Regions from separate parts of the Marinobacter sp. G5_S1_61_S3 genome, predicted to be linked through region 4. Evidence: predicted binding sites of a transcription regulator. Region 4 holds the regulator's gene; each other region holds the start of a gene.
The links. Region 4 encodes sigma-54, which starts transcription at its own class of promoters, with help from an activator protein. Its sites were predicted from a motif close to ANTGGCATNNANNTTGCTNT; they were not measured.

Region 1: the regulator sigma-54 is predicted to act here: its motif matches at 3,984-4,003, upstream of ACTRWH_RS10230 (PEP-CTERM sorting domain-containing protein).
Region 2: the regulator sigma-54 is predicted to act here: its motif matches at 5,916-5,935, upstream of flgB (flagellar basal body rod protein FlgB).
Region 3: the regulator sigma-54 is predicted to act here: its motif matches at 5,534-5,553, upstream of glnA (glutamate--ammonia ligase).

Annotation. Positions count from the first base shown of each region.
Region 1 is NZ_JBQKUK010000009.1:37,707-45,297, forward strand. It holds gene ACTRWH_RS10210 (TIGR03013 family XrtA/PEP-CTERM system glycosyltransferase) at 1-366, opposite strand, end outside; gene ACTRWH_RS10215 (PEP-CTERM sorting domain-containing protein) at 560-1,243, opposite strand; gene ACTRWH_RS10220 (PEP-CTERM sorting domain-containing protein) at 1,393-2,121, opposite strand; gene prpD (2-methylcitrate dehydratase) at 2,297-3,781, opposite strand; gene ACTRWH_RS10230 (PEP-CTERM sorting domain-containing protein) at 4,081-4,800, shown strand; gene ACTRWH_RS10235 (hypothetical protein) at 4,905-6,518, opposite strand; gene prpF (2-methylaconitate cis-trans isomerase PrpF) at 6,621-7,591, opposite strand, start outside.
Region 2 is NZ_JBQKUK010000008.1:179,408-186,998, reverse strand. It holds gene ACTRWH_RS09975 (organic solvent ABC transporter permease) at 1-495, opposite strand, end outside; gene ACTRWH_RS09970 (ABC transporter ATP-binding protein) at 753-1,700, shown strand; gene ACTRWH_RS09965 (ABC transporter permease) at 1,697-2,470, shown strand; gene queF (NADPH-dependent 7-cyano-7-deazaguanine reductase QueF) at 2,493-3,311, shown strand; gene ACTRWH_RS09955 (adenylate/guanylate cyclase domain-containing protein) at 3,330-4,766, opposite strand; gene ACTRWH_RS09950 (Mpo1-like protein) at 4,767-5,078, opposite strand; gene ACTRWH_RS09945 (nitroreductase family protein) at 5,237-5,794, shown strand; gene flgB (flagellar basal body rod protein FlgB) at 5,999-6,397, shown strand; gene flgC (flagellar basal body rod protein FlgC) at 6,432-6,881, shown strand; gene ACTRWH_RS09930 (flagellar hook assembly protein FlgD) at 6,900-7,577, shown strand.
Region 3 is NZ_JBQKUK010000018.1:36,464-44,054, reverse strand. It holds gene ACTRWH_RS17070 (DUF6701 domain-containing protein) at 1-423, shown strand, start outside; gene ntrC (nitrogen regulation protein NR(I)) at 436-1,863, opposite strand; gene glnL (nitrogen regulation protein NR(II)) at 1,860-2,942, opposite strand; gene ACTRWH_RS17055 (DUF4124 domain-containing protein) at 3,271-3,801, opposite strand; gene glnA (glutamate--ammonia ligase) at 3,977-5,380, opposite strand; gene typA (translational GTPase TypA) at 5,939-7,591, shown strand, end outside.
Region 4 is NZ_JBQKUK010000015.1:112,899-120,489, forward strand. It holds gene lptA (lipopolysaccharide transport periplasmic protein LptA) at 31-564, shown strand; gene lptB (LPS export ABC transporter ATP-binding protein) at 542-1,267, shown strand; gene ACTRWH_RS15660 (RNA polymerase factor sigma-54) at 1,420-2,946, shown strand; gene hpf (ribosome hibernation promoting factor) at 3,071-3,379, shown strand; gene ptsN (PTS IIA-like nitrogen regulatory protein PtsN) at 3,475-3,945, shown strand; gene rapZ (RNase adapter RapZ) at 3,974-4,855, shown strand; gene ACTRWH_RS15680 (HPr family phosphocarrier protein) at 4,863-5,132, shown strand; gene mgtE (magnesium transporter) at 5,245-6,606, shown strand; gene yjgA (ribosome biogenesis factor YjgA) at 6,633-7,163, shown strand; gene ACTRWH_RS15695 (carbon-nitrogen hydrolase family protein) at 7,160-7,591, opposite strand, start outside.

The DNA.
Region 1 (7,591 bases), on a different contig from region 4:
GGCTGAAGTGAGCAAGTCGGTAAAGCCTAGATACCACAACCATTGATCGGCCAAGAGATAAATAGACGCTGATGCCGGCACACCAATGATGAGTGAAAAAATGGTGCGAAGCATCATCCCGGACATACCCTCTTCGAGGCGTGACTGATGAACGCCAAGAGCAACCATAACCAAAAGATTTGCAAGACCGAAGGCTAACGCTGAAGGTAGTAGGAACTGAATACTTTCAAAGAAAAAAGAAGAATCGCCGAAATGGCGGAAAAAAGCGGCGATACAGAAACTAACTGCCAGGACAATTAAGTCAATAAGGCCCAGAATGACGAAGGGAACATGAATGTAGTGCTTGAACAATCTGACGTGGGCCACGCCAACTCCTTTTGCTGTTCACTGTAAACGCGCCTGCGCATCCCATGCTGCAGATCTAACAATGAACAGAGTTTACTGCATTTTAATGATACTGCAATCAGGGACAGTAGAAGGACGGCACCCGACGCGACGCCAGAAACGCAAAACACCCCGCCCCGGAGATCAAGGCAGGGTGTTCGATGGCTTACTTAGCTCAGGCTGACTTGCGACGGCGAGTCATACCCAGGCCCAGCAGGCCAAGACCAAACAGAGCGAGCGTTCCTGGCTCGGGCACCGCTTGCACGTCTGAAATACCAACGATCAGATCGTTGTAATCAAAGTCACCATCAATCAGGTCTTCGAAGGCCACAATCAGTGAGCTGCCAAAGAAGCTGCTGTTCTGGCTGCCAGTCACGTCAAAGATCCGTGTCATGTCAACGCCGCCGTTCAGGCTGGCATCTGAATAGAACGTGGTGTTGCCACGCTGCAGATAGAAGCCGAACGTAGAGCCAATGTTGGCTGTTCCGAAGTGAGTGGAAGCCGTTCCGGCGTCCAGGTCAAATTCTACCTGGCGACCGCCAGAGCCTTCTGACCCTGAAAACACCTGAAGTGTTTCGTTGGTGTCGTTCAGGTTATAGATACCGAAGTTGTTGATGTTCGCAAAACCTGCAAATTCAAACAGCAGGAAGGCACCGGCTGAATCCTGGTTACCATCAACATCGTTCAGTTTTGCAAAAGAGGCTCCGTTGTCGTAGAACGCGCCTTCACCGAGGGAATCGGTAAACACGTCCGCGCCACCGTCTGTTTTCAGGTCGAAAACGTCCATTGGAGCGGCCTGAGCTACCGAGAACGTTCCCACCAGCATCGCCGCTGCAATCAGCTTTGAAGTCATTTTCATTTTACTGCTCCTTGTCTACATCTTATGATTCTCATCAACCGCCCAAAACAATGCAGTTGTCGTGCCAATTATTTATTCATTATTAAACAATAACTTACATTGGCAATATTTGGGTTGCGTAAAATATACTGACACACCGCCATTGATCCTCAGCGATTGCGCTTTGACTTCCGCGAAAGCGAAAGTCCAATCCCTAGCAGTCCCAGCGCGAACAACGCCAGCGTACCCGGCTCTGTGACATTGGCGACTGTTATGTTGTCGATGCCGTACCCATCATTGGGGTTGTTGGAAAAAATACTGACATCCCCCAAACCCGCTGCGTCATAGAGGCTGACATAGAAAACTCTGCCGTTGCCCAGAGCAGACCCAAATATGTCGTTGAAGCTGAAATCGAACCCGCCAATCGAGAGGCGTCCGCCAGCATCGTTGGGGTCTGTCAGATAGAAACCCATGGCGTTAAAACCAGCCGCTGGAGAAATAACCATCTGGCGTGCATCCATACTGTCCAACCAGTTATCCCCGGATACGGAATAGCGCCCGCTAAAGGGACTGGCGCCGGCGTTCAATACGGCAAGACCGCCATTGCAGTTATAGGGACCGCTATCGCACAACCCGCCTGAACCTGGCACCGCACTGGTAAAGGCCCCAACACCCACTGAGGAGGTGATGGTGCCAGCCTGGCTTCCAACGGTGTAAAAAGAATTATCATCGAACGTTTCGGTGAGATAACCGGAATGCGCAGCGTCCAGGAAGTCCTGTTCCGCGGAGGCGGCCGCTGTAGCGCCCTGGCTACTAATGCTGAGAATGGGCGCAGCGCTGGCCCAGTTGCAGGCGCCAAGGAGAACCCCAATGGCGCCGACTGTTTGTAGTGTGTTCATATCAGTACTCCATATAAGCTGACAGAATCGTCTTCGATAGGGAGTAACTGCTGCATAAGACGTGCCACGGCTTCAACTGGTTCATTTTCAGTCAGTTAGAAGCCCGCACATTTTCTCAATGTAAAGTTTTTCGACAACCCCTCGCTATGCCCGGAGAGCAGGCGCTCCAATCAGTTCAGATAACAAACAGATCAACAAATTCGTGTGCGGGGGTCGACTCCAATAGCGCTTGATCTTTACACAGGTTAAAGATCTTCACGCAGCGCTGACCAGGAAACCGGGTCGCCAGGTTATGGCGGAACTTATCCTCAAGCAGGGGAATCCCCTCCTTTCGGCGACGGCGATGGCCAATGGGATACTCAACTGCCACCTTATCCGTGCTGGTGCCGTCGGCGAAGAACACCTGAATCGCATTGGCAATTGAGCGCTTATCTGCTTCCAGATACTCACGCGTGTATCGCTCATCCTCAACCACGTCCATCTTGTCTCGGAGTTGGTCGATCATCGGATTGGCCTCATGGAAGCTGTCTTCATAATGCTCCGCTGTCAGCCCCCCAAAAATCAGCGGTACAGCAGCCATGTATTGAAGGCAGTGATCCCGGTCGGCCGCGTTTGCCAATGTGCCCTGTTTCGAGATGATACGGATGGCAGATTCGTGGGTGGTGATAACGATTCGCTCGATGTCATCCAGGCGGTCTTTTACCTCGGGATGAAGTATGACCGCTGCTTCCGCCGCTGTTTGAGCATGGAACTCGGCCGGGAAGGAAATCTTGAACAGAATGTTTTCCATCACGTAGGCGCCAAAAGCCTGGGGTAAAGTAAACTGACGCTTGTCCTCAGGTTTCAGTTTCTGATCTTTATTGGTTTTGCTGAACAGAACGTCGTAGAAGCCCCATTGGGGCGCCGTGAGCACCCCCGGGATACCCATTTCTCCCCGCATTGCAATATCGGCCAGCCGCACGGCGCGGGACGTTGCATCTCCCGCCGCCCAGGATTTTCGGGAGCCAGCGTTCGGCGCATGACGGTAGGTTCGCAGCGCCTGGCCGTCCACCCAGGCATGGGACAAGGCCGACAGCATTTGATCGCGACTGGCACCCATCAGTTTTGCGACAACAGCGGTTGAGGCCACCTTGACGAGCACAACGTGATCCAGCCCCACCCGGTTAAACGAGTTTTCGAGTGCAAGCACCCCCTGGATTTCATGGGCCATGATCATAGCCTCCAGGACATCCCGCATGGTCAGGGGCGCCTTGCCCTCCGCCACCCGCTTCTGGGACAGATGATCCGCCACGGCCAGTATGCCCCCCAGGTTATCCGAGGGGTGGCCCCACTCCGCCGCCAGCCAGGTATCGTTGTAGTCCAGCCAGCGCACGATACAGCCAATATCCCAGGCCGCCTTTACCGGATCGAGTCTGTAAGGCGTGCCCGGAACACGGGCGCCATGGGGTACAACGGTGCCGTCAACCAGCGGCCCAAGGTGCTTGGTGCATTCAGGGAAACGCAGGGCCAGAAGGCCACAACCGAGGGTATCTATCAGGCAGTTTCTCGCGGTATTCCAAGCCTCTTTGCTTTTTATCCGATAGCCGAGAGCGTAGTCGGCGATTGCCTGCAGGACGTCGTCATAGTCGGGGCGAATGTTCTGATCAGCGTTGGAGCTCATGGCGAATCCCTTATTGGTTTTGGATCTCAGTGAGAGACTAAGAACGAAAAACAGTCATGCCAAACAGGTTAGTACATCGGCCCGGCCGGGATACAGCCATCCAGATCTTAAGCGTTGACTTTTTATACACTTTTCAATGCCTCACCGGTGACCAGAGCATTCAGAAAATGGCAACCGGCTGTTTTAACCGAAAAATATCCAAGCTGGCTTTTTTCTTGCTAAAAACGCAGTCCGGAGACCACTCCGCAGGAAACGCGGGGTGAATATGGATATCTGTAAAAACGCAAGGAGAATGAAGTATGAAAGGATTTGACCACAAAATAGTGATTGGCCTGGGATTGGCCGCTGCAATGGCTGGGAACGCTTACGCAGCCCCCATCGTAAACGTCGTCAACTCTGACGGCGACCTCTACAACACCGAAATGCTGACCGGGTATTCAACCGACGGCTCGCTGATGGACGGCATGGAAGTCACTACTTGCTTTGCCAGCGCGACCTGTGAAACCGTGGCATTTGACGGTACGGTCGGCAGCTCTTCATACGGCGAAGCCATCGGTAGTGGCTGGAGCTTGTCTATCAATGGAGACACCTACAGCTCCCCGTTTACCTTCAATTCCGTTCAAGACGTCACCAGCATCGTATTGAACGGGCGCCCGGGAAACACGATCTTTGACATTGTTGGTAGCGACTCCCGCTCACCAGATTCAGCCCTGGGCAAGCCTTTTCGACTGTCCAATTCCGGCGATCTGACGGATAGCACAACCGTGAACGTTGAATACTCCGACAAGCTTTCCCTCGATGGTGTATTTTACGACGACCTGTTTACAACCATGGCTATCGATTTCGATGGCAGCCTGTTCTCAGGCATGTTCAGCTTCCTGAGCGATACTGACAACAACGATTTCGACGCCGGTAGCCCGATTACTCCGACCAACCCGGTTCCGGAGCCCAGCACCCTGGCCCTGCTGGGGCTTGGCGCCCTGGGTTTTGGACTGCGTCGCCGTAGTCGCAAGGCATAAGTAGAGCGCTTCGGCTCCGCAAGCTCGACAGGTGTTTTGCGGAGCCGGAACGTGGGCCTCCAGGCTCAAGCTGGTGGGGCTTTTAGCTTTCCAACCATTACCCTTCAGTTTATTGCCCGTAGATCCGAGGTGACGAAACTCAACGTCCCTCTCTCTAGCTCCAGCTCTTCTATCGCGAACCCATCCTCACAGAAAGACACGACGCTGAGGTGACTGTTAATCGCATAAAGAGAGTCCATAGAGTAACAATTGTAAGGCAGCGTCATTACCTTGCTTGTTATGTTCCCGGTGGTTTCATTGACGGCCCATATGTCGGGGTTGAGCAATCCCGCGGGGCTGAGCACATCCCTCTCGATGGAAGAGCTCATCGCCAGCACTTTTGCTCGGTCTCCGCCACGAGTCAGGTTCATCGACGTTGCATAGTAGGTTTCCGCGTTAGGCACAACCGGGCCACCGGGCCGGCCTACAATCAGGGTTCTGTTACGACCTGAGAAATCCAGGAAATTGACGAAAAGCAGTGATTCCGTTCGAGAAGCAACAAACGTAGATTCCACCGCCAGAACCAAATCGACCTCACCCGAACTCAGATCGACGGTATAGACTTCACCGAGAGGGTCTGAGCGATCAGCACCCTGAAAAGTCGTCCATAAAGCGATGGCTTTGTCGCCCATAACGACAACATCGTCGAGCGCCCAACCATCCGCAAACTTATCTGAGAAATCAGCAAACAAAGAGGCAGATCGATTGATTTCATCGACCTTGTGCAACACGCCACGGTCCGCGATGATTGTGTATTTGTCGTCCTCGATCAAAGAGAGTGACGCCAACCGGGCAGACTCAGAAAGTCCCGACAGCACAGGTTGTGCGCCTGCAAGACCGGAGTCCAACAGCATCGCAACTGAGGTCATCAAAAACTCGCCGTCACTGAGCACACCCACAAACGTCTCATCCCGTGTGGGGCCGGGTTCTGCCATGGGGTAGACTCTCGGCACCCAGGTGCTTCCCGCCACCCGCTTCAGCTCAGCGCCTGACTCTCCATACAGGATGATCGTCCTTTCGGCATAGTTATTGGCGACCACAAAATCGATATCGCCGTCGCCGTTGAAGAATACATCCGTGTAGGATGACACCCCATCCGCTTCCCAGACCTCGAACGTATTGGCTCCCAATGTCCACCAGTAATGCGTGTCGTCGGAATCAACCGAGAGGTCGCATGTCAGATTACCGCCGGACATCGCCAGATTGACAAGTCCTGTCGACAGGTCACTGTTCACGAAACCCTTAACGGAACAAGGTTCCTGCCCGCCACCAATATTCGACAGTTTGACACTTGTTCCATCAACGCGGCTGTGAATCGACACGCTGGTTGAGCTTGCGGTTACGGCGGCTGGAGCGAACAGATTGTCGGTAAAGACACCCCCGGCAAATACCTGCCCACCCACCTTATCCCCTGCCTGCACATAAGCCAGCGAGTGAGATTCAAGATTACGACGATAAACCCGTGGGTTCTCGTTCGTGCCTCGTAAGGAATAGTCGTGCTCAATATAGCCATCCAGTTCAGGCAGGGATTTCGCCCTCACTCCGGGGCCAGCATTGTCTTGCCCAGCTTGCGAAGAATTCGATGATGAGGAGGACCCACCGTCACCACATCCAACCAATGCCAAGGCGATTGAACAAACAATAAGAGGAAGGCCAGACGGACCGAATGGTTGCGACATTTTTCACATTCCGTTGAAATTTAAGCGTTTATCCCTTTTATCCAAAGAGCTTACAAGCGCTGAATTCTGGAATCGTGAAACCTGTCGCAACCAGCGTCACAATTATATCAAGGGCACCCTCACCCAACCTTCCATAAGCACTCGCGCGCTGCGGCTCATGATGGCTTTGGTGGCTGTCCACTGGCCGTTGACCAGACTGGCTTCCGCACCAACCTGCAAGGTGCCTGATGGGTGGCCGAAGGTCACGGAGGTTCTGTCACCGCCGCCAGCGGCCAGGTTAACCAGAGTTCCCGGTACGGCAGCTGCGGTAGCAATAGCAACGGCGGCTGTTCCCATCATCGCGTGGTGGAGCTTACCCATGGAAAGGGCCCGCACCAGCACGTCCACATCCCCTGCCCCAATGGCTTTGCCACTGGAAGACACATAGTCAGAAGGCTTTGCCACAAACGCCACCTTGGGCGTGTGCTGGCGGCTGGCGGCCTCTTCTACGGACTGAATCAGTCCCATTTTGACAGCACCGTGGGCGCGGATGGTTTCAAACATCGCCAGGGCCTCGGGATTGCTGTTGATATCGTCCTGCAGTTCCGTGCCCTTGTAGCCAATGTCTTCTGCATTCAGGAAGATGGTGGGAATGCCGGCATTGATCATGGTGGCCTTGAGGGTGCCAACACCGGGTACTTCCAGGTCGTCAACCAGGTTGCCGGTGGGGAACATGGCGCCTTCGCCATCGGCGGGGTCCATGAATTCCACCTGGACTTCGGCCGCCGGGAAGGTCACGCCGTCCAGTTCGAAATCACCGGTTTCCTGCACTTCACCATTGGTGATGGGAATGCGGGCAATGATGGTTTTCCGGATGTTGGCCTGCCAGATGCGAACCGTGGCAATACCGTTTTCTGGAATGCGCTCTTGAGCGACGAAACCACCATTGATGGCAAATGCGCCGACGGCGGCGGTCAGGTTGCCGCAGTTCCCGCTCCAGTCGACGAACGGCTTGTCGATGGATACCTGACCAAAGAGGTAGTCCACGTCGTGGCCCGGTTGTGTCGGCTCGGCCAGGATCACGGTCTTGCTGG
Region 2 (7,591 bases), on a different contig from region 4:
TGTAATAACCCGCTCCCGTATGTCGATGCCCTGGCCATTGGAGAGGTTCAGGCTCCAGTTGAGCGCCAGTAGAAACCGCGTCATGTTGATCAGGGTAACTTCATCCTGAATCAGTTGCTGTTCTGTCAGTCGGTGGTTCTGCAGTCCTTCGTCGGTGGTGCCTGGTATCTCCAGCGCGGTTCGCAGGTTTGGGAAGAATTCCAAAGGGGTGACAATGGACCGCGCGGGAATCCCATCCGCCAGTTGCAGGTTGCCGACGCGAAGGCTGATCCGTTCGCCGGGGTAGTAGTTGAAGCGTCCGTTGGCGTCGGTGGTGCCGTTGCGGCTGGCTGTGGAATAGGTAAGCCCGGAGATACCTGCCGGCATGAGCTGCCCCGTGCGTGAACCGTCATCTCCGCCGCTGCCGTCGCCACCGAAGCACCCGGCCAGTAGGACCGTTAATGCGAGCGGGCAAATCAGAGACGGTAATGCAGATGTGTAGTGAACGGATCTCATGGTGGCGCGTACATTCCCTGGCGTTCGGTCGGTGGTGCAAGACCTTTTGTAAGTTGTTGTAACCGGCATTATAAGGACGGCATTGGTGCCATATCGGGAAACCTGTCGCAGTTTGGGGTTTTAGTCGGCGTAGCGGGATTGCGCCGAACTACTTGAATTTCACTTTCCGGGCCTCCAGTTATAGCTTTTGTTTTTTCTATTCCACTATTGGGCGCGGCAGCAGCATTGTCGGTGGCCCCTGCAGCTCTGGATTCACTATGACCAACGCACTTGAAATCGAAGGTCTGGTCAAGACCTATGGCGACGGCTTCCAGGCCCTGAAAGGGATTGACCTGCATGTCGCCGAAGGTGACTTTTTTGCCTTGCTAGGACCCAACGGGGCGGGGAAGTCCACCACCCTTGGCATTGTTTGCTCACTGGTGAATAAAAGCGCGGGCAAGGTTCGCGTATTCGGATCTGACATCGACACCCATCTATCGGACGCCAAACTGAACCTGGGTGTTGTGCCTCAGGAGTTCAACTTTAACCAGTTTGAGAAGGTGTTCGACATTGTGACCACCCAGGCGGGCTATTACGGTATTCCTCTGAAGAAGGCATCGGAGTCCGCAGAAAAGTACCTACGCCAGCTTGGGCTCTGGGATAAGCGCAATACGCCGGCCATGATGCTGTCGGGGGGCATGAAGCGGCGGCTGATGATTGCCCGGGCGCTGGTGCACGAACCCAAGCTGCTGATCCTGGATGAGCCCACGGCCGGGGTGGATATCGAGTTGCGCCGCTCCATGTGGACGTTCCTGGAAGAGATGAACCGACAGGGCACCACCATCATCCTGACCACCCACTACCTGGAGGAAGCGGAAGCCCTGTGCCGCAATATTGCCATCATCGACCACGGCAAGATCCTGCGTCACACCAGCAAGCGAGCGTTGTTGCAGCAGTTGAGCTCTGAAACCTTCGTGCTGGACACCGCCGAGCCGTTGACGGAAGCACCGGTGCTCGACGGTTTCTTCAGTCACATGGATGACGAGGGCGCCCTGGTGGTGGATGTGGAAAAGGGCCAGAGTCTGAACGGCATGTTCATCCAGCTGGAAGAGCAGGGCGTTCGCGTGGTCAGCATGCGCACCAAGGCCAACCGACTCGAAGAGCTGTTTATCCGCATGGTTGAGGACAACAACCCCCGTAACGCCACCCAGGGAGAAACCGCATGAGAACGGATGCGATGCTGACCGCGTATAAAACCATCGTCACCCGTGAAATCCGTCGCTTCATGCGGATATGGCCACAAACCCTGTTGCCACCGGCGGTCACCATGACGCTGTACTTTATTATTTTCGGCAACCTCATTGGCTCGCGTATCGGGGTGATGGGCGGCTTCGATTATATGGCGTTCATTGTTCCAGGGCTGATCATGATGTCGGTGATCACCAGTTCCTACGCCAACGTGGTGTCGTCGTTTTTCTCCATGAAGTTCCAGCGCAGCATTGAGGAGTTGCTGGTGTCACCTGTGCCCAACTGGGTGATCCTCGCCGGCTATGTTACAGGTGGTATGTCCCGGGGGTTGGGCATTGGGTTGATCGTAACGCTGCTGTCACTGGGCTTTACGCAGTTGTCGATCCATCATCTGCCGATGGTGATCCTGACGGTGTTCCTGACATCGGCGCTGTTTTCGTTGGGTGGTTTCATCAACGCCATGCTGGCGACCAAGTTTGATGATATTTCCATTGTGCCGACCTTTGTTCTGACACCGCTGACTTACCTGGGCGGGGTGTTCTACTCGATCGACATGCTGCCGGGGTTCTGGCAAGGGGTGTCGATGATCAACCCGATACTCTACATGGTGAATGCCTTCCGCTACGGTATTCTGGGCGTGTCGGATGTTAATCCCTACGTCGCCCTTGGTATGATTCTGCTGTTTATTGCCATTCTGTCTGCCATTTCCCTGCGCATGTTGGCGCGCGGTAAGGGCATACGTCACTGATGAACGTTTCCCAGGATTGATCATGGCCCTTAATGATGCCCCGCTGGGCAAATCCAGCGACTACCCGGATGCCTACGATCCGCAATTGTTGTTTCCCGTGGCACGGGAGGAAAACCGTCGCCGCATCGGCCTGGAGGATGGCCGCTGGCCCTGGTTCGGGGAAGACTTATGGCAGGCCTGGGAGATTTCCTGGTTGCGCACCGGGGGCGTGCCCGCAGTCGCCTGGGCGGAAATTCGGGTGCCTTCGGCGTCGCCGTCGATTATTGAGTCCAAGTCTCTCAAGCTGTACCTGAATTCCCTGAACCAGACGGTGTTTTCCTCCGCCGATCAGGTTCGGGATGTGATTGCCCGTGACCTGTCGAGCGCAAGCGGTGCGGCGGTCAATGTAGACCTGCACAGTGTTGATCAGGGAGCGAGAGCGGTCGGTCGGCCGGAAGGCTGCGTGCTGATCGACGACGAGGATGTGGAATCCGTGGGCTACGACTACAACCCGGACAGCCTACAGGCGACGGGTGATGTGGTGTCGGAGAAACTGTGCTCGCACCTGCTGAAAAGCAATTGCCCCGTCACCGGCCAACCGGACTGGGCAACGGTGCTGATCGATTACACCGGCCCGGCGATGGACCGGGCAGGGCTGCTGCAATACATCGTGAGTTTTCGCCAGAAGCAGGACTTTCATGAGCACTGTGTGGAAACGATGTTTACCGACCTGATGGCCCGTTGTCAGCCGCAGAAGCTGTCGGTTTGCGCCCGTTATACCCGAAGGGGTGGTCTGGATATCAACCCCTGGCGCAGTACCGACCCGGAAGAGGCGGTAGGGCCACGGTTGATCAGGCAGTAGGTGTAAAGGCGGGAACGGTCAGGAATCCTCTTCCTGACGCAGTCGCTCAGCGGCATCCTCGAGCGCAGACAGGATGGACTCCCGTTCCCGTTCGGTGATTTTTTCCGAATCCAGGTACATGGCAAAGCCGTTGCGTTCGTGCTCAAGGAAACTGCGATTGGGGCCCATGTCGCGGCGGAAATCCACCACTTCGTAGATGGAGACCGGGCGGCCGAAGCCTTTAACCGTGATCTCGCCCTTGTCGCGGCACATGATGCGGTCCTTGATCAGCGAGAAGGTTTCGTAGGAGATCAGGATTTCACCGGGTTCAGCCAGGGATTCCAGGCGGCTGGCCAGGTTCACTTCCTTGCCGATGATGGTGTAGTCCATGCGGTTCTCGGCGCCGAAGTTGCCAACGGTGGTGTAGCCTGTGCTGATGCCCATGCGGATTTCCAGCGGTGTCTTGATACCCTGGCTGCGCCATTTCTGCCGCATGATTTTCATGTGTTTACGCATTTCCACCGCCATGGACACGCAGGCGAAGGCGTCTTCTTTCTGGCCCCGGCTGGTGGGGTCACCGAAGAAAATCATGATGGAATCGCCAACGAACTTATCGATGGTGCCGCCGTATTTGAGGGCCACTTCCGACATTTCGTTGAAGTAGTGGTTCAGCAGTTCCGTCAGTGCTTCCGGCTCCATCTCTTCGGACAGTTCTGTAAAACCCTTGATGTCGGAGAAGAAGACGGCCAGTTTCTTGCGTTGTGTTTCCAGCCGCACGTCCCTTTCACCGGTAAAGATGGACTGCCACACCTGCGGTGACAGATACTTGGAGAGTTTGTGGGACAGGGCAATGGATTGTTCCCGCTGATTCTGGATCTGGGTTTTTGCCATCATCAGCGCGCGGGCCTGCTGGTGGGAATAGAACGCAGTCACACAGATATAAAGGCCGGTGGCACTGATCGCGATAATGCTGGTGATCATCGGCGATTGCAGTGACTCGGCGGGGCCCACAATGGCAACGCCGATGGCGCCGCAGGCGGCCATGATCATGGTACCTAGCAGCCACTGGCGGATGCCGCCCACAATCAGGCAACTGAACATCAGCATCAGTGCCACGGCGACCGAGGGTATCGCAATCAATCCAATGCAGCCGACGAATCCACCCCCGATGGCGCAATCCGTTAACAGCATTTTCTGGCGAATACGGGATGAGTTACGGAGAAACGTTCGTCGGGTAAGTTGATGGGCAATGTGTGGCCAGGTCAGTGCGCCTGAAAGCAGCCACAGCATCCACAGGCCGAAGACGTCTTGCAGTACGCCTGACACAATAATGCCGGCAGTCGCCGTATACGCCAGTATCCTGCCGTTGTAATCCGGCATGGGCGGGATGGCAATCGGATGGTTCTGCGCGTCAAGCACGGCGGCCTTGCTGGCACTGGTACTGGCGTTACGCAGGTCAATCGGTGCGCTCATCATTCAGAAACGGATCCGCCCGACGAGCATATCTCTGAACATCACCCAATCGCCCATCAGGCTGTACAGTGGGTGTTTGAAGGTGGCAGGTCGGTTTTTCTCGAAGCCATAGTGTCCAACCCAGGCAAACCCGTAGCCGATGACGGGCAGGAGCAACAGATAGAGGAACTTGGCCGTTACAATGGCGTAGAGTGTAACGAGGATGACGAGCAGGCTGCCGACGAAGTGAAGCCTGCGGCAGTTTACATCGCTATGTTCTTCAAGGTAGTACGGATAGAAGTCCGCGAAATTGCGGAATGTTTGCTGTTGGCTCATAGGGCGTCTACCGGCTCGCTTATCGTTTTTAAGGTAGATAGTACTGTCTGATAGTGGAAAGTACTTAGACTAAAGACTAACAGTAAACCATCTGTCCCACAATTCATACGGTCGTTTGGCCCGAACTGACGTATTGAAATCAACCACAGCGAGGCGATATGACAGCAGTAATGGAAGCCCTGTTAAAACGATCTTCAGAGCCACGCCTGGAGGCGCCAGCACCGGACCCGGCAACGCTTGAAAATGCTTTTGCCTGCGCCGCGAGGGCGCCGGACCATGCGTTGCTGAGGCCCTGGCGGTACCTGATTATTGAGGGAGATGAGGCATTGAACGCCCTGGGTGAATTGTTTGCCGCCACCTGTGGCGACGGCGCCTCGGAAAAGGAGCGGCAAAAACGCTGCAAGAAGGCACTGCGGGCGCCTATGGTGATCGTTGGCATTGCGTCTTACCAGTCCCATCCCAAGGTACCGGAGATCGAGCAGTCCATGTCGGCCGCGGTGGGGATGGGGTATTTGTTGTTGGCTCTGGAGTCCGCCGGGTTTGGAGGCATGTGGCGTACCGGTGCCATGGCGCACGATCCAGCTATCAAGCGAGGCTTGGGGCTGCAGGACAATGAGATCATAACCGGATTTCTGTATACCGGCAGTGTCAGTGCGAACAAGCCCAGCATACCCAGGCCTGAACCCAAAGAGTTTGTCAGGCGCTGGCCCCACTAGTTGCCGCCCCGTTGCCCCCGCCCCCGGCGCGGGGGAAATCCCTTGCCGCTTTCCGCCCTCAATTTACGATTCGGATAAGCCGATACCTGCCTCAGCCCGCACACCACAACATCTCCTGAAAACTGGCATTGCGATTGCTTTTACCTCTGCAAGAACGCACAAACGGCAAAACGACCAACGCCGTGTGCAGGAATCGGAGGCACTATGGCAATTTCCCTGGACAAAGCATTAGGCATTCATCAGCACGCCCTGGAAGGCAGGGTAAAGCGTGCGGAGGTGTTGGCCAACAACCTCGCCAACGCAGATACCCCGGGCTACAAGGCGCGGGATGTGGACTTTCAGGCGATGATGCAGAAGGCCCAGGACAGCATGAGTGGTTTCGGCATGACCCGTACCCACGAGTCCCATATGGACACCTCGCCCATGGGCGCGGACAGCGAATTGCTCTATCGGGTACCGCACCAGCCGTCCGTGGATGGCAATACGGTGGATGCCCAGCAGGAGCAAACCCGTTTCATGCGTAATGCCATGGATTACCAGGCCAGTTTCCAGTTCCTGGACGGAAAGGTTTCAGGCATCAAAAAGGCACTCTCTGGCCAGTAAAACTGGGCGCAGCCATTAATTGAGGAGCACCATCATGTCTCTGGGTAATATTTTCGACATCGCCGGTTCCGGTATGACAGCCCAGTCGCTGCGGCTGAACACCACTGCGTCCAACATCGCCAATGCCGAGACGGCCAGTTCCAGTACGGATCAGACCTATCGCGCCCGCAAGCCTGTTTTCGCGGCGATACAGCAGTCCATGCTGAATCCGTCTCAGCAGAGCATGGCGTTTGGCAGCGACAATGGCCCGGGGGCAGGCGTTCGGGTTGAAGGCATCGTCGAGAGTGACGCCGAGTTGCAGATGCGCTACGAGCCTGATCATCCCGCCGCGAACGAGGATGGGTACGTGTTCTACCCCAACGTCAACGTGGTTGAAGAAATGGCGGACATGATGTCGTCGTCGCGCAGCTTCCAGATGAATGTGGACATTATGAACAGCGCCAAATCCATGATGCAGCGTATCCTGACCCTGGGTCAGCAGTAACCGAGCGAGGATTGAATCATGAGCGTAGTGAATAACACGACAGACGCTTCGGATGTGCTGAGCCAGTATCGAGTGCAGCAGGATCAGGCCAAGAGCGGAAGTGAGCTGGGCAAGAACGAGTTCATGGAATTGATGATCGCTCAGCTCAAAAACCAGAACCCTCTTGAACCTCAGGACAACGGCGAGTTCATCTCCCAGCTGGCGCAGTTCAGCTCCCTGGAGGAAATGCAGAGCCTGTCCGGCAGTGTCGACGATATGGCCAGCCAGTTCCGCTCCACCCAGGCACTGCAGGCCTCTGCAATGGTCGGGCGTACGGTCTTGGCACCGTCATCCATTGGCGTGCTTGGCGCGGACGGTGAGATATCCGGCAACGTTTCCGTTCCGGCAACCACATCCGGGCTGAGAATCACCATTGAGAATGAGTCCGGTGAGCAGGTTCGGCAGATTGATATGGGTGAGCAGCAGCCTGGCCAGACAGCGTTCAGCTGGGACGGCAAGGATGGCAACGGCAACAGTTTGCCACCCGGACGCTACAAGGTGGTGGCAGAGGCTTCATACCCGGGCGGGCTTGAACAATTGGGCACCATGGTCAGCGCCAATGTCGACAGTGTGTCGTTGGGGCAGGGTGGCAGCATTACCCTGAACCTGGCGGGGATGGGCTCGATCGCTCTGCAAGATGTTCAGCAAATTAATTGAAACCGGTGAAACAG
Region 3 (7,591 bases), on a different contig from region 4:
CCGTATAAATTTTCACCGGCAGCGGCTTTCGACATCCGTTTTGGCCGGTTGTCCATGGACAACGTGTATGGTCCTGAAAATGTTCAAGAGCTACGGATGCCTTTCAGGCTGGATTACTGGAATGGCTCGCGGTACGTAACCAATACGGCCGATAACTGCACCAGCTGGACGACAGCCACCATTTCGAGCGCTGCCAATCACCACACACTCGTTTCGGATTCGGGCACGTATACCGCGGGTGAGGCCGGACCACTACGGCTTCAGGCGACCGGCTCCCAAGGTACAGATCGACTGACATGGACAGTTGACGAGTGGCTCCGCGAGGATTCAGACGAGGATGGTACTGCCGAAGCGCCCTCAGCCCTGGCCACCTTCGGCGTCTACCGTGGCCACGACCGCGTTATATACTGGCAGGAAAAATAGCGGGAAGGGGGGTCAGTCCTCCTCCCCCTCCGGGTGATCCATCCCGAGTTCATTAATCTTGCGGGTCAAGGTATTCCGTCCCCAGCCCAGCAGGATGGAGGCATCACGCCGGCGCCCGCCGGTGTGCTTCAATGCGGTCTCGATCATGATGCGCTCAAACTCCGGCACGGCGGTATCCAGAATGCCTTTGTGGCCGCGTTTGAGCTCCTGTTCCGACCAGTTGCGCAGGCCTTCCTGCCAGGTCTGGCCGGTGGCCGGCGCTTCGGCCTGCTGCATCAGCTCGGGCGGCAGGTCATCGATGTGAACCTCGCGGCCACTGGCCATCACCGTCAGCCAGCGACAGGTGTTCTCAAGCTGGCGGACGTTACCGGGCCAGGGCAGGGTGGTGAGGTATTCCTCGGCTTCCGGGCGCAGTATTTTGGTTTCCACTGCCAGTTCCCGGGCAGCCCGCTTGAGGAAATGTTCCATTAACCGCGGGATGTCCTCGCGGCGCTCCGCGAGTTTTGGCAGGTGCACCCGGATAACATTCAGGCGATGGAACAAATCTTCCCGAAAGGTGCCCGCCTGGACGAGCTTTTCCAGGTCCTGGTGTGTAGCCGCGATGATGCGGACGTCCACTTTGATAGGCGTGGTGCCGCCCACCCGATAGAACTCCCCATCCGCAAGCACCCGCAATAACCGTGTCTGGGTGTCGGCGGGCATATCACCGATCTCGTCGAGGAACAGGGTGCCTCCGTTGGATTGCTCGAAGCGACCCTGCCTGGCGGCAGCCGCTCCGGTGAAGGCGCCTTTCTCATGGCCAAACAGCTCGGACTCAATCAGGTCCTTTGGAATCGCGGCCATGTTGAGTGCGATAAAAGGGTGGCTGGCCCGGGGGCTGTGGTTGTGAAGGGCCTGGGCAACCAGTTCCTTACCGGTACCACTTTCGCCATTGATCAGTACGGTGATGTTGGAGTGGGACAATCGGCCGATGGCCCTGAACACCTCCTGCATCGCAGGCGCTTCACCAATGATTTCGGCATTTCTCTGTGCGCTTTCAGCTTGCGGCTCCGAGGTGGCCCGGCGTTCGTGGCTGTGAGCAACGGCCCGCTTTACCAGTGCGACGGCATCATCCACGTCAAACGGTTTCGGAAGGTACTCGAAGGCGCCCGTCTGGTAGCTGGTCACCGCGCTTTCCAGGTCGGAATGGGCGGTCATGATGATCACCGGCAGATCCGGGTGTGAGTCAACAATCTGTGAGAGCAAGGTGATGCCGTCGACGCCGGGCATACGGATGTCGCTGATGATGGCATCGGGCTGTTCGTGCTCCAGCCTCATCATGATGCTTTCGCCACTTTCAAACACCCGGGGCTGCATACCGGCCTGGTTCAGGGCGCGCTCCAGCACCCAACGTATACTGCGATCGTCGTCAATTATCCAGACGTTTGCCGGTTGGCTCATTGGTTTTCCTCCAGAGGCAGGAAGATGATGAAGTCGGTTTTTCCGGGCTCGCTCTCGCATTCAACAAGCCCGTGATGTTGCCCGATGATGCTTTGGGTGATGGACAGGCCGAGGCCTGTGCCGCTGGCTCGCCCACTGATCATCGGGTAGAAAACGTTTTGCAACAGATCCGGTGGTATGCCCGGGCCGTTATCAATCACATCCACGCGGCACACCAGGCGATGGCGTTTGTGGCCGATGGTGAACTGTCGCAATGCGCGTGTGCGGAAGGTGATCGTCGGCTGTTCGTCGCCGGTCATCTCCGCCTGGTTCTCGAACGCGGCTTCCATGGCGTTGCGGGCGATGTTAAGGAAAGCCTGAATCAGCTGTTCCTTGTCGCCCTGGAACTCGGGCAGGCTGGGATCGTAATCTCTTCGGAAGTTCAGGCGGCCGCGGCTCTCAGCTTCCAAAAGGGTTTTGACGCGCTCCAGAACCTCATGAATATTGGTGGACGCCATTTTTGGGGCTTTGTTCGGGCCGAGCATGCGGTCCACCAGGGTTCGCAGGCGGTCCGCTTCTGCAATGATCACCTGGGTGTATTCTTTCTGGTCTTCGTTGTGCAGTTCGCGGTCCAGCAACTGGGCGGCCCCGCGAATACCTCCAAGAGGGTTTTTGATTTCATGGGCCATGCCCCGGACCAGTATCCGGGTGGTTTCCTGCTGGGAGATGATGTCTTCTTCCCGGCTGATCCGTAGCAAGCGGTCCCTGGGCTGGATTTCGATCAACAGTTCCGTTGGCTCAAGGCTTATGGGGGACACGGAATAATCAACCGTTAGCCGCAATCCGCTTGTCAGTATGAACTCCGCTTCGCGTCTGGTGTACGACTGGCCATTCTCGGCTGCCGCATACAGTGTTTGCAGGGCATCTTCAGAGTCGATCAGGATGTCGTTGATCGGGGCTCCCTTACTTCTGGTTACGCTGGTTTCAAACAGACTTTCGGCCGCCGGATTCAGGTACTGGACCCGCAACCCGTCACTCAGCACCAGTACGGCTGTGGTCAGGCTGTCCAGTATGCTTTTGTATCCGGCCGGTATTGCCATTCGTTTGTCCCTTTTGATGGGCCTTGCGGGTTGCTAAGGCAGTTTTGCAAAAAACGAACCACATTGGCTGTTCGTGGCTATGACAGTGCGCATTTAGCGGGCATGCGGGTTACAGGCCTGTGAACACGGCGTGGTGTAGTGCAGAAATATCATTGCGTAAAGCCTGCCCGCGGATATCCGCCCTGGGAATGGTCAGAGTATGGCTTTTTTATGGTGCGATCGCACTAAAGTGGTGCAATCAAGAATGGCGTGGTGGTTCGCTAACCGCTACAGGTCTGCGTTTGTATGGCGCCCCGGCTCGAAGCGGTCGGGGCCCCGGAAGGGTGCATCAGTTGTTGACGCTGGGCCGGTGGATGGTGAAGGTAATGGTTTCGCCGCTCTTGACGGTAACACCGTTGCTGTCGACGATATTGACGCCTGCATCGTGGGTGCCGCGAAACACATTGCGCACCATCACTGTCCCGGACGCGCTCTGGCCAACCGGTTGGCCGTCGAGTGTCACTTCGTACTTGTGGCTGCCCCGAAGGCCAGGTGAACTGGTCACGCGGAATTCCACGTCGCCGCTGCCACTGTGGAAGGCCTGGTCATCGCCCGGCGCGAGGAAACGGACGCTGTCGTAGACGGAGCCTTCCTGTTGCACTTTTTCCCGCAACCGCTCTGGCTCACGAACCGCTTCGAGTTTTGGCAGGGTGACCGTGGTGACCGGTTTCACTTTGATCTCCTCAGCAGGCGTGCCTTCCGAGGGTTCGTCGGTATAGGTAACGTTGCCCTGAGCATCCACCTGGCGATAGACCTCGGCGGAAACCGGAAACGCCGCGAGAGCGACAATGCCTGAGAGTAGTGCGAACCGTGCATTCATAGAGACAACCTGTTTGATTGTTTTATCCGATTATCAGCGCCAGTCATGAGTATTTCAACGCCATTACCCGGTAGCTTGGTTACATTCCGTTAAGGCTGGCCGAAATGTGCGGTCGTACACGAAAAAGCCCCGCACGAGGCGGGGCTTTTCTGGGTTGCTGATCCTTACGAACGGATTAGCAGGAGTAGTAGAGCTGGAACTCGACCGGATGTGTGGTCATGTTCAGTTTCTCAACTTCACCGCGCTTCAGATCGATGTAGCCGGCAATCATGTCCTCGGTGAACACGCCGCCGCGGGTCAGGAATTCATGATCTTCAGCCAGGCAATCCAGAGCTTCGGACAGGGTTTCAGCAACCTTCGGAATGTTCAGCGCTTCTTCCTTCGGCAGGTCGTACAGATCCTTGTCCATGGCATCGCCCGGGTGGATCTTGTTCTGGATACCATCCAGGCCGGCCATCATCAATGCAGCGAACGCCAGGTACGGGTTGGCCGCCGGGTCAGGGAAACGCACTTCGATACGACGTGCTTTCGGGCTGTTCACGTATGGAATACGGATGGAGGCCGAACGGTTACGGGCGGAGTAGGCCAGCATAACCGGTGCTTCGTAGCCCGGAACCAGACGCTTGTAGCTATTGGTTGCAGGGTTGGTAAAGGCGTTGATGGCCTTGGCGTGCTTGACGACACCACCGATATAGTAAAGCGCTGCTTCGCTCAGGCCGGCATAGCTGTCACCTGCGAACAGGTTCTTGCCGTCTTTGCTCAGGGACATGTGTACGTGCATGCCGGAGCCGTTATCACCAACCACAGGCTTGGGCATGAAGGTGGCGGTTTTACCGTAGGCGTGGGCCACGTTGTGTACGCAGTACTTGAGAATCTGCACTTCGTCAGCCTTGCGGGTCAGGGTGTTGGCGCCAACGCCGATTTCACACTGGCCAGCGGTGCCGACTTCGTGGTGATGAACCTCAATTTCCAGGCCCATGGATTCCATAGCGGCACACATGGCGCCACGCAGGTCGTGCAGGCTATCCACTGGCGGAACCGGGAAGTAACCACCTTTAACACCCGGGCGGTGACCGATGTTGTTGCGATCGAAGTCTTCGCCGGATACCCAGGCGGCTTCTTCAGAGTGGATGTGGTAGGAAGCGCCCTGCATATCCACATTCCATTTAACAGAATCGAAAACAAAGAACTCAGGTTCCGGACCAAACAGGGCACCGTCAGCGATGCCCGTGGACTTGAGGTACTCTTCCGCACGGCGGGCAACGGAGCGTGGGTCACGCTCATAGCCCTGCATGGTGGAAGGCTCTACGATGTCACAGGTAATGTTCAGTGTGGTTTCTTCGGTGAACGGGTCCAGCACGGAGGTGCTGTCGTCCGGCATCAGAATCATGTCGGATTCATTGATGCCTTTCCAGCCGGAGATTGAAGAGCCGTCGAACATCTTGCCGTCGCTGAAAAAGTCCTCGTCCACCTCGGTGGCCGGCAGCGTTACGTGTTGTTCTTTGCCACGGCTGTCAGTGAATCTCAGGTCGATCCATTTGACTTCGTGTTCCTTGATCAGATCAATCGTCTTGGACATTGTGCATGCTCCGTCTGTTATCCCGCCGTGCGGGCGATTTCTGTGTACATTGTTGCCGGATCGTTCAGCAGTGCTGACTCCCGATCTTTCTTTCAGGTAGGGCAGCTTAACAAAAGCTGTTGCGAGTTACCTGCAAATTCGGCTGCTTAAGGTTTAGCAATAGCCTTGCCAGTTTTTGATGCATGCGCCACAAGTGCGCAATACCAAGGCGTTCGGGCTGTTTTGGAGCGATATGTGCTGATTGGGTGGCCCTATCGCTCTTTCGTGGTGCGTTAAAACGGTGCGATAGCTGAAATAATGCACCAAAATGATGCAGATGGGTTGTTGCTTCGATAAGCGTTTTTCTTCATATAAACGCAAGTGAGTTTGCTATATACTGCGCGCCACTTCATTTTTGCCTCAGGTATTCAGCACAGACGCTGAGTTTCTTCAGGGGGTATTCGGGCTTCCCGGCCCGACAAATGAAATTCATTTTACGGATTTGAGACGGCATGTAAGGGGCTTTGCGCCTACTGAAGACCTCTCAGGTCATTCAGTGCATGCTGCAGGATTATAGTTGTGATTGATAAACTTCGTAATATCGCCATCATCGCCCACGTTGACCATGGCAAGACCACACTGGTTGACCAGCTTCTTCGCCAGTCCGGCACTCTGGATCGCAAAGAGCTCGAAAACGAGCGTGTCATGGACTCCAATGACCAGGAAAAAGAACGTGGTATTACCATTCTGGCCAAGAACACGGCGCTGAAGTGGCACGACTACGACATCAATATCGTGGACACCCCGGGTCACGCCGATTTCGGGGGTGAAGTCGAGCGTGTCATGAGTATGGTCGATTGCGTGTTGCTCGTGGTTGACTCTATTGATGGCCCGATGCCACAAACCCGGTTTGTCACCCAGAAAGCGTTTGATGCGGGCCTGCACCCGATTGTCGTCGTGAACAAGATTGACCGCCCTGGAGCTCGCCCGGACTGGGTAGTGGATCAGGTGTTCGACTTGTTCGACAACCTTGGCGCCAGCGATGAGCAACTGGATTTTCCGATTGTCTACGCCAGTGCCCTGAACGGCATTGCCGGAATGGATCACGAAAAGCTGGACGACAACATGGACGCGGTTTTCCAGGCCATCGTTGATCACGTACCTGCACCCAACGTCGACCGGGATGGTCCGTTCCAGATGCAGATTTCCCAGCTGGACTACAACAGCTTCCTGGGCGTCATTGGCATCGGCCGCATTATGCGCGGCAAGATTAAAACCAACTCTCCGGTTACGGCCATTGGTGCCAACGGCAAAAAGCGCCAGGGCCGTATTCTCAAGATCATGGGCCATTCCGGGCTGCAGCGTGTTGAAGTCGACGAAGCGCAGGCGGGCGACATTATTTGCGTCAGCGGCATGGATGAGCTGTACATCTCTGACACCTTGTGTGACCAGGCCAATGTTGAAGCCTTGCCGCCGTTGACGGTGGATGAGCCGACGGTTTCCATGACGTTCCAGGTCAACGACTCACCGTTTTGTGGCAAGGAAGGTAAGTTTGTCACCAGCCGCAACATCAAAGAGCGTTTGGAAAAAGAGCTGCTGCACAACGTTGCTCTGCGAGTTGAAGAAGGTGAGTCGGCAGATAAGTTCAAGGTATCCGGCCGTGGCGAGCTGCACCTCTCAGTGTTGATCGAAAACATGCGTCGCGAGAACTTTGAGCTCGCCGTGGGTCGTCCGGAAGTGGTTATCCGTGAGATCGATGGTGTTAAACAGGAGCCGTACGAAAACGTCATCATCGACATCGAAGAGCAGCACCAGGGTGCGCTTATGGATCAGATGGGGCTCCGCAAGGGTGAAATGACCAACATGGTGCCGGACGGAAAGGGCCGTATGCGTCTTGAGTATACGATTCCGGCGCGCGGGCTGATCGGTTTCCGTAACGCCTTCCTGACCATGACCTCCGGTTCGGGTATTCTGACTTCAACCTTCAGCCATTACGGCCCTATTAAGAGCGGTGATGTGACCAGTCGTCAGAACGGTGTGCTGGTGTCAATGGCAACTGGTGCCGCGCTGACTTATTCGCTGGAAACACTACAGAGCCGGGGCAAGTTGTTTCTGGATCCCGGCCAGGAAGTGTACGAAGGTCAGTTGTGTGGTATTCACAGTCGTGACAACGATCTGGTAATTAACCCCACCAAGGGGAAGAAGCTGGACAATATGCGTGCGTCCGGCAAG
Region 4 (7,591 bases):
GCAGTCTCAGCGATTGTCCTGGCGCTGACAATGACCGTGGGCATGCCGTTCGCCGCGGCCTTTGATCTTGAGTCTGACCAACCCATCAGGGTCAATGCCGACAACGCGCGGCTCGACGAAGGCCAGGGCATTGCAACCTATACCGGCTCGGTTGAAATGAGCCAGGGCGATGCCAACCTTATGGCGGACAAAGTTGTACTCCACCGGGATGAGAATGGCGTCAGCCGCATTGAAGCCACCGGTACCCCGGCACGCTACCGCCAGCCTGCCATGGAAGGCCAGGGCGAAACCGACGCCCGTGCGCTAACGATCACCTGGTCCGCCTCCGACAACCGGGTTACCTTTCAGCGCGAAGCTGTGATCGAACAGGGCGGCAACCTGTTCCGGGGCGACGTCATTCATTATGACAGCGCCGAACGCGTGGTGACCGCAGAAGGCTCTGCTGACCAGGGCGATGGCAGCGGTCGCGTCGAAATGGTCATCCAGCCGCGCGGCAACGCCGGTAGCAATCCAGATAACAACCCTAACGGACAGGATATCGATGGCAGTTCTCAGGGCCAGTAACCTCGCAAAAAGCTACAAACAGAAGAAGGTCGTCATCGACGTTTCCCTGGAAATTCGCAGTGGCGAGATCGTCGGCTTACTCGGCCCCAATGGCGCGGGCAAAACGACGTGTTTCTACATGATTGTTGGCCTGGTTCCCGCCGACAACGGTCGAATCACCATCGACAATCAGGACATAACGCCGCTGCCCATGCATGGTCGTGCCCGCAAGGGAATCGGGTACCTGCCCCAGGAAGCATCCGTGTTCCGCAAGCTTACCGTACGCGACAACATACTGGCGATCCTGGAAACCCGCCGCGAACTCAAACGCGCTGACCGGGAGGCCAAGTTAGAGGAACTGCTTGAAGAGTTTCACATTACCCACATCCGCGATAGCGTCGGCATGGCCCTGTCAGGCGGCGAGCGACGACGGGTGGAAATTGCCCGGGCGCTGGCGATGGAGCCGGCGTTCATCCTGCTGGACGAACCCTTCGCCGGAGTCGACCCGATCTCCGTGAGCGACATCAAGCAAATCATCCGACACTTGCGGGACAAGGGCATCGGCGTACTGATCACCGACCACAACGTGCGGGAAACCCTCGACATCTGCGAGAATGCCTACATTGTCAGCGGCGGCCACATCATTGCCTCTGGTAATTCGGACGATATACTGGCCAACCAGCAGGTCAAGGAAGTGTATCTGGGCAACGAGTTTCGCCTGTAGTACACTCGGCAAAGAACTTGCTTGGTGCGGCAAGTAGCCAGCATACAAAGAGTTTTTGTGCAACCCCGGCTCCAGAAAGCGCCCTGATGACGTAAAGAGAGAGCCTGAGTGACGGAAGAGAGAGACCGAGTGACGGATCCTGAACCATGGTTATGAAAGCCTCACTACAGTTAAAGCTGGGCCAAAGCCTGACCATGACGCCCCAGCTGCAACAGGCTATCAGGCTTCTGCAGCTCTCCACCCTGGACCTCCAGCAGGAAATCCAGCAGGCATTGGAATCCAACCCAATGCTGGAAACCTCCGAAGACGACGACAACCAGAATCCGGAATCAACGGACAGTGACAACGAGTCGTCTGAAACGGCGTCAACCGAGGAATCCAACACCGCTTCAGACACCGCTACTGAGTGGGACGAATCCGAAAACGGACCTGACTGGTCATCAGAAACGGACAGTCCCGACACCATTCCCGACGATCTTCCCGTCGACACCGCCTGGGATGACATTTACCAGTCAGCCCCCGCGTCAGCAGCCCGTAACGACGACGAAAACGACCACGACTTCGAAACCCGTAACTCCCCCACCGAAACGCTCCAGGACCACCTGGAATGGCAACTGAACCTGACGCCCATGAGCGAGCGGGATCAGGCCATCGCCCATGCCCTGATGGATGCGGTTGATAACCATGGCTACCTGACCTCTCCGCTTGAAGAAATTCATTCAGGCATGGTGGACGAATCCGACGAAGACCCGCTGGAACTGGACGAAGTGGAAGCCGTTCTTCATCGCCTGCAGCACTTCGATCCACCCGGCGTGTTCGCCCGTAATCTGCAGGAATGCCTGCTGATCCAGCTGAATCAGCTGCCCCCGGAAACACCCTGGCTGGCTCAGGCGCGACTGGTGATTACCCACTACATAAACCTGCTGGGTAACCGTGATTACGCCCAGCTGTTACGCCGCAGCCGCCTGAAAGAAGAGCAGCTACGGGACGTTCTGGCACTTATTACCGGGTTAAACCCCCGTCCCGGCGACACCCTGGATCAGGCCGAGCCAGACTACGTCATCCCGGATGTGATCGTGCGCAAGCACAATGAACGCTGGCGCGTGGAACTGAATCCTGAAATTGCACCGCGCATTCGTGTGAATGCAAGCTATGCTTCTCTTATAAAGCGTGCGGACAGCAGTGCTGACAACACCTACCTGCGGGACCAGTTGCAGGAGGCAAAGTGGTTCATCAAGAGCCTGCAGAGCCGCAACGAAACCCTGCTTAAGGTGGCCACGCGCATTGTCGAGCACCAGCAGGGATTCCTGGATCATGGCGAGGAAGCCATGAAACCATTGATTCTCTCGGATATTGCCCAGGCGGTGGAAATGCACGAGTCGACCATTTCAAGGGTCACCACCCAGAAATACATGCACACGCCGCGGGGCATATTTGAACTTAAGTATTTTTTCTCGAGCCATGTCAGTACCGACGAGGGTGGAGAGTGCTCATCCACGGCAATCCGCGCGATGATCAAGAAGCTGATTGCAACGGAAACTCCGAAAAAGCCATTGAGCGATAGCAAAATTGCAGCCATGCTAGGAGACCAGGGTATCAAGGTGGCTAGACGAACCGTGGCCAAGTATCGCGAGGCAATGCACATTCCTCCGTCCAACGAGCGAAAGCGATTGGTGTAGGAAGCGTCTGTTCCCGGCCTCACGGGGAGAGCCCTTTCCTGAAAGTATACCGCCTGCAGCATAACGCTGTGGCACACAGCCGGTATCCTAACGGGTGCCGGCAAGCTGAAAACAGGAGAAGCCTATGCAACTCAATATTTCAGGCCATCACGTAGAACTGACTCCCGCACTGAAAGATTACGTATCAGGCAAATTTGAAAAGCTTGAGCGGCACTTCGACCATATCAGCAATTGCCAGGTTACCCTTGAGGTGGAAAAAGTGCGCCAGATGGCGGAAGCTACGCTTCACGTGATAGGTGGTGAGATTCACGCAAAGGCCGAAAACAGCGATATGTACGCTGCCATTGATGCACTGGTAGACAAGCTGGACAGGCAGATCCTGAAGCACAAGGAAAAGAACGTAGACCGGATGCACGGGAACGGCGCCCGCTAGGACGACGCCCCCGGCATGACAGTTAATCGAGCTGCGGCACTGGCTAACCATGCAACACGTGCCGCAGCCTTTTTTTACGGAAATGCAGTCGATTCATGACCGACACATCCCTGACTATCGAGAACATTCTCGCGCCGGAGCTAACCCTTTGCCGGGTGCCTGCCTCCAGCAAAAAGCGGGTTATGGAAACCATTGCCGAGCAGATCCAGCAACACGACGCTTTGCTCAGCGACACCCAGATATTCACTAATCTGGTCGCACGGGAGCGACTGGGGAGCACGGGTATCGGACAGGGCATCGCGATCCCCCACTGCAGACTGGAAGGGCTGGATCACGTGGTTGGCGTTTTGCTGACCCTGGAAGAAGGCGTTGCGTTCGATGCTATTGACAACCAGCCGGTGGACCTCGTCTTCACCTTGATTGTCCCCAAGGAAGCCACCAGCGAGCATCTTGAGCTTTTGAGCCAACTTGCTGAGAAGTTCAACGAACGTGCATTCTGCGACCAGCTGCGTCAGTGCACTGATGCAGGCTCTCTCTATCGCCGGATGACAGCCGAAACAAGCTGAACAACTCCACATCCAAGGTGAACGGGCTATGAAACTGATCATCGTCAGCGGCCGATCAGGTTCCGGGAAAAGTACCGCGTTACATGTTCTGGAAGACCTGGGCTTTTACTGCATTGACAACCTGCCCATTGGCCTCCTGTTCCCCCTCACACAGGAAGCCACCAACCAGAACTCTCCCAGCCGGCTGGGAAAGATGGCGGTCAGCATCGATGCCCGTAACCTTTCCGGAGAATTGAGCAACTTCGAGGATATCTACCGCAGCCTTCAGGATACTGGCGTAACCATCGAGATCATCTATCTCGACGCCGATGAACAGTCTCTTCTGCAGCGCTTCCATGCCACGCGCCGAAAGCATCCACTGAGTGATGACAAGACCTCCCTGAGGGAGGCCATCGGTAACGAAAAGAAGCTTCTGGAGCCGCTTTCCAAGCTGGCAGACCTCTACATCGACACCACGGGGCTGTCCATGTACGAGCTCCGGGATATGGTAAAGCAACGAGTCGCGGGCAGGCGCCACCAGGAACTGGCACTGCTATTCCAGTCATTCGGATTCAAGCACGGCGTGCCGTTGGATTCGGACTATGTGTTCGATGTGCGCTGCCTGCCCAATCCCTATTGGGACACCAGCCTTCGGCAGTTTGTGGGCACCGACCAGCCGGTTATCGATTTCCTGGAAAAGGAGCCGTTGAGCCGTAAGATGGTCGAAGACCTGACCCAATTCCTGGAAAACTGGCTACCCTCGTTCGCAGACAGCAACCGCAGCTATATGACCATATCCATCGGCTGCACCGGTGGCCAGCATCGCTCGGTTTATATCTGCGACCAGCTCGGCCGCTATTTCTCGGGCAAATACAGCAATGTGCAGGTTCGCCACACCGAACTGCCCCACCTGCAAAGCAGGGAAAGCTGAACCGCCTATGATCCGCCGCCCCATTACCATCATCAACAAACTTGGGCTCCATGCCCGGGCCGCAGCCAAACTGGTGGGCAAGGCATCTGAATTCGACAGCAGCATTCAGATCAGCCGCAAAGGGCGACAGGTGGACGCCAAAAGCATCATGCCAGTCATGATGCTCGCCGCCAGCCAGGGATCAGAGGTAGAGCTGATTGTAGACGGTCCGGATGAGTCCGAAGCTGTCGATGCGCTGGTTACGCTGATCAACGACTACTTCGGGGAAGGCGAATAACCACCTCCACACTGGACATCCTTGCCCGTCTACGGCATTCACCTACAACTCTTCCTCACCTATGTTGCCTAACTCCGCTATAATACGAGGGTTTTCTGACCGTGGGTGATCCATGACCGATATTCTGGAGAAAAGCCAAGCGCGCCAACGCCTTCGCTCCCTGAGCGAAGCGCTGGACAGTGGCGCCCTGAAACAGGTTGCCCGCATCCTGAATGGCGGCCTGAGCCCCAGTGACATCGCCCACCTGCTGGAGTCATCACCACCCCGCCAGCGTGCCCTGCTCTGGAACCTGGTCGACAAGCAGCTTGAAGGCGAAGTCCTCCAGTATCTGAATGACGATATCCGAGGTTACTTCCTGAGCCAGCTGAACGCTCAGGAACTGGCTGACATCATCGAGGATTTCGAGTCGGACGATCTGGCCGACTTACTGCAGCAGTTGCCCGACACGGTCATCCAGGAAGTCCTGGACACCATGGACGAGCAGGATCGCCAACGTGTCGAAGAAGTCCTCTCCTACCCGGAAGATACCGCCGGCGGCCTGATGAACACGGACACCATTACGGTGCGCCCGGACATCAGTATCGACGTGGTTTTGCGCTACCTGCGCCGTCATCGCAACCTGCCGCCGATGACGGATAGTCTTATCGTGGTCAGCCGACGCGACGAGTTCATCGGCATGTTGCCTATCACCAAAATGCTCGTATCCAACCCGGCGGCAACCGTGCGGGAGGTGATGGACACGGACATCGAACCGATACCGGTTACGCTGTCCGACACCAAGGTGGCAACCCTGTTCGAACGGTACGACCTGATCTCAGCACCCGTGGTCAGTGAGGAAGGCCGACTCCTGGGCCGAATCACCATCGATGACGTGGTTGACGTTATTCGCGAAGACGCAGACCACTCCCTGATGAGCATGGCCGGTCTTGATGAAGACGAAGACACCTTCGCACCGATTCTGAAGACCACCCGGCGCAGGGCCGTGTGGCTGGGCATCAACCTGCTTACGGCCTTTACCGCTTCGGCCGTGATCGGGCTGTTTGAGGCGACCATCGAAAAGGTTGTGGCGCTGGCGGTATTGATGCCCATCGTGGCATCCATGGGCGGCATTGCCGGCAGTCAGACCCTGACCCTGGTCATCCGTGGCATGGCCGTGGGACAAATCAGTGGCGCCAACGTGGGCTGGCTGCTAAACCGCGAATTTATTGCGGGTGCCCTGAACGGATTGCTCTGGGCAGTGGTGGTTGCGTCAGCGGCAACCCTCTGGTTCAGCGACATCATGATTGGCGCCATTATCGCCGCCGCGCTGATTATCAACCTGATCGCTGCGGCACTCGTGGGCACCGTGCTACCTCTGTTCCTGAAGTCCCGCAACATTGATCCGGCACTGGCCGGTAGCGTTATACTGACAACGGTCACGGATGTGGTCGGCTTTATGGCCTTCCTTGGTCTGGCGACGATATTCTACGGATAACCTGTATCCGACAACACGGACTGAAAATGAACGACTCCCAAGACGACGCCCCGGAATACCTCGGCCCGAGCAAATCCCAACTCAAGCGCGAAATGCACCAGTTGCAGGATCTTGGCAGGCGTATGCTGGATCTGAGTAACGATCAGCTCAATACCCTGCCGATCAGCGACACCCTGCGGGCGGCCATCGAGGAATCCCGTCGCATTCGCCAGAACGAAGCCCGTCGCCGCCACCTGCAGTACATCGGCAAGATTATCCGCCAGGAAGACGACCCGGAAGGGCTGACTCGAGCCATTGATGCTTTCGATGCCGGAAGCGAAGAGCACACCCGCCGACATCACCTTGCTGAACGTTGGCGAGACCGGATGATTGAGGAAGGCGACTCGGCCGTCGGCGAATTCCTGAACTACTGCACAACGGCGGATATACAGCATCTGCGCAACCTCGCGCGCAACGCTCGCCGGGACGTGCAGAAAGAAAAGAATACCGGCCAGCCACGAAAGCTGTTTCGCTACCTCAGAGAGTGCATCGACGACGCGGAAGCCGCCGGAAACTAAAGTCTCCGGTGCTCCCAGACGGGCATCCGTGTGCGGATGTCCTTGAGTGTTTCGCGATCAAGCTCTCCAACGACGACACCCGGCCCTTCATCGATCTCGGATAGTATTCGGCCCCAGGGATCGACGATCGCGCTGTGCCCATAGGTGCGCCGGCGCTCACTGTTCTGCCCACCCTGGGCCGCTGCCACAAGCCAGAACTGATTCTCAATCGCACGGGCACGTATCAGCGCATGCCAGTGGGCGTCACCGGTATACCAGGTAAAGGCACTGGGCAGGGACACCCATTCTGCGTCCTGCTCCCTGAGCTGTCGGAACAGCTCGGGAAAGCGCAGGTCGTAACAGATGGCCATGCCGAGTCGGCCTGCCGGTGTATCAATCACAACCACGTCTTCACCCGGCTCGAAGGTATCCGACTCACGATACTGCCC